2 regions of the uncultured Rossellomorea sp. genome follow, and region 2 is predicted to be linked to the other one. Evidence: predicted binding sites of a transcription regulator. Region 2 holds the regulator's gene; the other holds the start of a gene.
The links. Region 2 encodes Rex, which represses fermentation and respiration genes when NADH is low (regulators of the CRP and FNR family bind a similar motif). Its sites were predicted from a motif close to TTGTGAAATATTTCACAA; they were not measured.
Positions count from the first base shown of each region.

Region 1: cydD (thiol reductant ABC exporter subunit CydD) is a predicted target of Rex. The motif match lies at 1,227-1,244, and genes of this name have one in related genera.

Region 1 covers NZ_CANKZT010000002.1:36,740-38,948, reverse strand. Annotated here, with positions in the region: gene cydD (thiol reductant ABC exporter subunit CydD) at 1-1,197, opposite strand, end outside; gene Q1B03_RS07120 (hypothetical protein) at 1,436-1,591, shown strand; gene Q1B03_RS07115 (M20/M25/M40 family metallo-hydrolase) at 1,691-2,209, opposite strand, start outside.
Region 2 covers NZ_CANKZT010000013.1:4,522-6,730, reverse strand. Annotated here, with positions in the region: gene tatC (twin-arginine translocase subunit TatC) at 1-419, opposite strand, end outside; gene Q1B03_RS21565 (twin-arginine translocase TatA/TatE family subunit) at 435-605, opposite strand; gene Q1B03_RS21560 (redox-sensing transcriptional repressor Rex) at 660-1,337, opposite strand; gene Q1B03_RS21555 (ABC-F family ATP-binding cassette domain-containing protein) at 1,527-2,209, shown strand, end outside.

The sequences.
Region 1 (2,209 bases), on a different contig from region 2:
TCTCGAAAGTCCATCAATCACAATGTCACCATCAGAGGGATCAAGAAGGCCGGCTAATAGATGAAGGAGGGTTGTTTTCCCTGCTCCACTCTGACCCACGATCGCCACTTGGCTTCTGGGAGGAAAAGCAGCCGTAATGCCTCGAAGATCAAATCCCTTATCCTCGTAGGAAAACCCTACATTACATAGCTTAATTGTTGGAGGAGTCCCATTTGTTTCGAACTTCTTCTCTCCCCATCTTACAGGTTGATCCTTCTCTTCAAGCTCCTCCATGACTTTCTTCGCGGCTCCCACACTACCTCGCCCAGTATGAAAGGCATGCCCCAGCTCTTTTAATGAAAGATAGAACTCTGGTGCAAGAACGAGAACAAAGAAAGCTGTGAAGAATGAAATACTTTCAAAGACGACTAATCTGAGCCCCACTTCCAGGGCAATCAATCCAATACTTAACATAGAGATAAACTCTAACATCAAGGAAGATAAGAAGGCAGTCTTTAACACTTCCATCGTGGCTTCACGAAAATCAAGACTGGCAGAACGTATCCCCTCTTTTTGTTGCTCCCCTCTTCCAAGCAGCTTCAAGGTAGTCAATCCCTGCAGTGTATCGAGAAATCGTCCAGAAAAAGCCGTCAGTTTGTCCATTTGCTTCTCGGATTTATTCTTTGTCATGACTCCGATAATCGCCATAAACAAAGGAATGAATGGGGCTGTTATCACCATGATCAGACCCGTATACACATGCTCAGTAAAAATAATGATTAAAAGAATCAACGGGACGATGGTCGTTTGAATTCTTTGGGGTACGTATTGACTGTAATACCCGTCCAGTCCATCAACGGCATCCATCATCGTACTGACCTTTTGTCCAGACTGTCCTTGAAGGGATGCTTGCAGTGGATTTTTTGCCCACTTAATTAAAAGCCGTTTTCTCAAGTCGACCTTTACCTTCGAAGCCATCCTGATTCCTGTTCGTCCGTTTACATAAGAAAGTGCCGCTCTCCCCACTAGAATAAGAAGCAAAGCACCCAGCATTGGGAGGATGTCTTGAAACCCAGCTTCCTCTATAAACATTTTATCTACAACGCTAACCAGTAAGTAAGCTTGTCCAATAACGACTCCCCCCATTAATAGGGATGTTCCGTAAAGCGCCATCATGGATGATCTCTGCTGCTTAGCCAATCGATTCAGCTCTTTCATAACTTCTCTCAACTCCAAAAGTTAAAAGTTAGTGAAACACTTCACAAATTCAATAACTCTATTATAGTAAACTTGTTCCCTTTATGCATCTTTTAGGATTGACCTTTTTGTGACAATTCCAGAACACAGGTAGTTTTGAATGCGGCGGAAGTGGATATTCCCACAAAGTCTACTATATTAACAGGAAATATGGATACTTCATTTTGAAATCTACTTTTACAAGGGATTTGTGACGGTCATGGTCTGGTATTTCTATGATGTCCTAACGAATCCAGCCGAAATCACCAATAATCCGGCCGTTTTTCTGGATAATCCGGCGGAAATCATCAATAATCCAGCCGATTCTGATAAAAATCCAGCCGTTTTCTTAATTAACCCAGCCGTATTACAATAATTGTAAAAAAAGAGCACAAAATAATTTCAAATCAATAAAAAGAGAGAGGCGCATCCCTAAGCGAATGACCTCTCTCTTTGTTCAGCTATACTCGGCACATCATATCTTCAATAAATCCTTCGTCACACGCTGGATAATCTCCGGCAGTACTGAGAATGTGTAAGGTTTATACACTCTCTCTGTCCACTGATGGCCATCCTTTCCATAAACTCCTATATTAATAGAAGGGATGTTCAGCTTTCTGATCATTTCGATAGGGACAGGATACAACTGATCGATCAGCGGCAGGTTCTTTTTAAATACCTCGATATCCTCGTCTTCTTCATGAAGAGAGAGAAAACTGCCGTCTGCTAGATAAGGGAAAAACCGTTTAATGACAAATTCTTCGCCGGTTTCTTTGGCTATATCATTTAAGCATTTTCCTAACGCTTCTCTTACCCTCTTGCCATACTCATTTTCTTCATTTACAAAGTTGTGAGGTAAAAATGGCGGTGCGAAGAAAATGATCACTCTGGGTGTTCGATCGGGATCCAGGTGCTGTAAGGCTTCCACCATCGTATATGCAATCGTTCTTCTATCTTCTCCTTCCATATCATGAAGAATCTTTTTCATGACAGG
Region 2 (2,209 bases):
GTTGATAAACCCATCATGAATTTCACGACATATGGAAACAAAATAAAATATGAAAATGACAATCCACCTAAGAAAAGAAGGACAGAAATAGGTATGTAACTGAGCGTTACCTTTCTCTCTTTCTCATATAAGCCTGGACTCACGAACGACCATACTTGAAATAGAATGATGGGTGATGTCATGATGATCGCAATAAACATGATCATTTCCATATAGATTTTGAGAGGGTCTGTAATCCGAAAGGCGTTCATGGTTAATTCTTTCGCTTCATCCGCGTGCTGCAAATATCGAATCAACGGCTCCGCAAGAAAAAAGCTTACAATTACCGCTAACAAGAAGAAAACGACTACAAACATGAGTCGTTTTTGCAATTCTCCTATATGTTCATAGACTGTCATGTCTCTTTGACTTTGACTCATGGCGTTCATCCTACCCTACTTAGCTTTTTTACTATTATCGTCCTCATCATCTGCTAAGCCCTTTGTTGCATTCTTAAACTCACGTAATGTATTCCCAGCTGCTTTTCCTAACTCAGGCAATTTCTTTGGTCCAAATATCAGTAAAGCAACAACCGTTATCAATACGATACTACCTGCACCTAACATAATGAGACACCTCCTCTTTTACCATTCTATCATAACGTAAATACGAATCATTTTCTATTCGGATATGATTCCATCTTGTGACATTTCCGTGTCATCCCCTGAATAATGCTTTAAGAAGTAGACCAGTGACTGAAGTTCAACTGCCAAATCAATATGATGGACGCGGATATGGTCCGGCACCGTCAATCTCGCAGGAGTGAAATTCAGGATCCCCTTAATATTAGAAGAAACCAATCGGTCTGTGATATTTTGAGCAGAAGATGCCGGAACTGTCAGAATGGCCACCTCAATATCATGCCCCTCAAGACTCTCTTCTAAATCATTTAAATGAAAAACGGGTACATCGCTGATTTGTGTCCCAACCTTTTTTTCATCCACTTCAAAAGCCATTTCAATCTTTGTATTATTATTCTTTATAAAATTATAATGAAGAAAAGCTGTACCGAGATTCCCTACACCTATCAGCACAACCTTCGTAATGGCATCCTGATCCAATGTCTTACGGAAAAAGGATAGAAGGTAATTGACATTATATCCATATCCCTTTTTACCCAACGCGCCAAAATAAGAAAAATCTCTGCGTATCGTGGCAGAATCAACCTTCACCGCTTCACTCAATTCTTTCGATGAAACCCTCTGCTTTCCCGATGAGTACAGATTCTTGATAAAGCGATAATATAGCGGAAGGCGCTTAGCCGTTGCCTGTGGAATTTTCGTTGTATCCTGGTTCATATTGTATTCCCCCACATCTATTCAAAACCTCTGATACCGCTTCCAAAATAGAAAGCAGACAGAATTTAAAACTCTACTACCCATCATACACTATATTTTATCCTAAGTGTACGAAGATTAATAGTCGATTTATTGCCGTTCCCCTCCCAAATACGGTACACTAGCACTATGAAATAGAGGTGAAACGTCATGATTCTATTACAAGTGAATCAACTAACGAAAAACTTTGGTGCCGATAATATCCTATCAAATATTAAGCTTGAAATACAGACAAGAGATCGCGTGGCTCTCGTCGGACGCAACGGGGCAGGAAAATCGACTCTTTTAAAAATAATTGCAGGTCATCTCTCTTATGATTCAGGAGATATCACGAAGCCAAAAGGGGTCTCCATTGGATACCTCGCGCAAAATACAGGCTTGGAATCTGAGCTTTCCATTTGGTCAGAAATGCTGACCGTATTTGAAGAATTACAAACTCAAGAAAAACAATTAAGAAAACTTGAGAAACAAATGGCCGATCCTTCTGTTTATGAGCAAGAAGATTTATACCAACGCGTATTAAAGGAATATGATGAACTTCAAGTACGTTTTAAAGATTCCGGCGGCTATCAATATGAAGCAGATATTCGTTCAGTCCTGCATGGATTGAACTTTGCCGACTTTGATTATGAAACGAAGATCTCTACTTTAAGCGGTGGCCAGAAAACCCGTCTGGCTCTTGGTAAGCTTCTATTGACCAAGCCTGACATCCTCATTCTGGATGAGCCTACCAACCATCTTGATATTGAGACTTTGTCGTGGCTTGAGACGTACCTTCAAAGCTATGAAGGAGCTGTCTTGATCGTTTCCCATGACCGCTACTTCTTGGATAG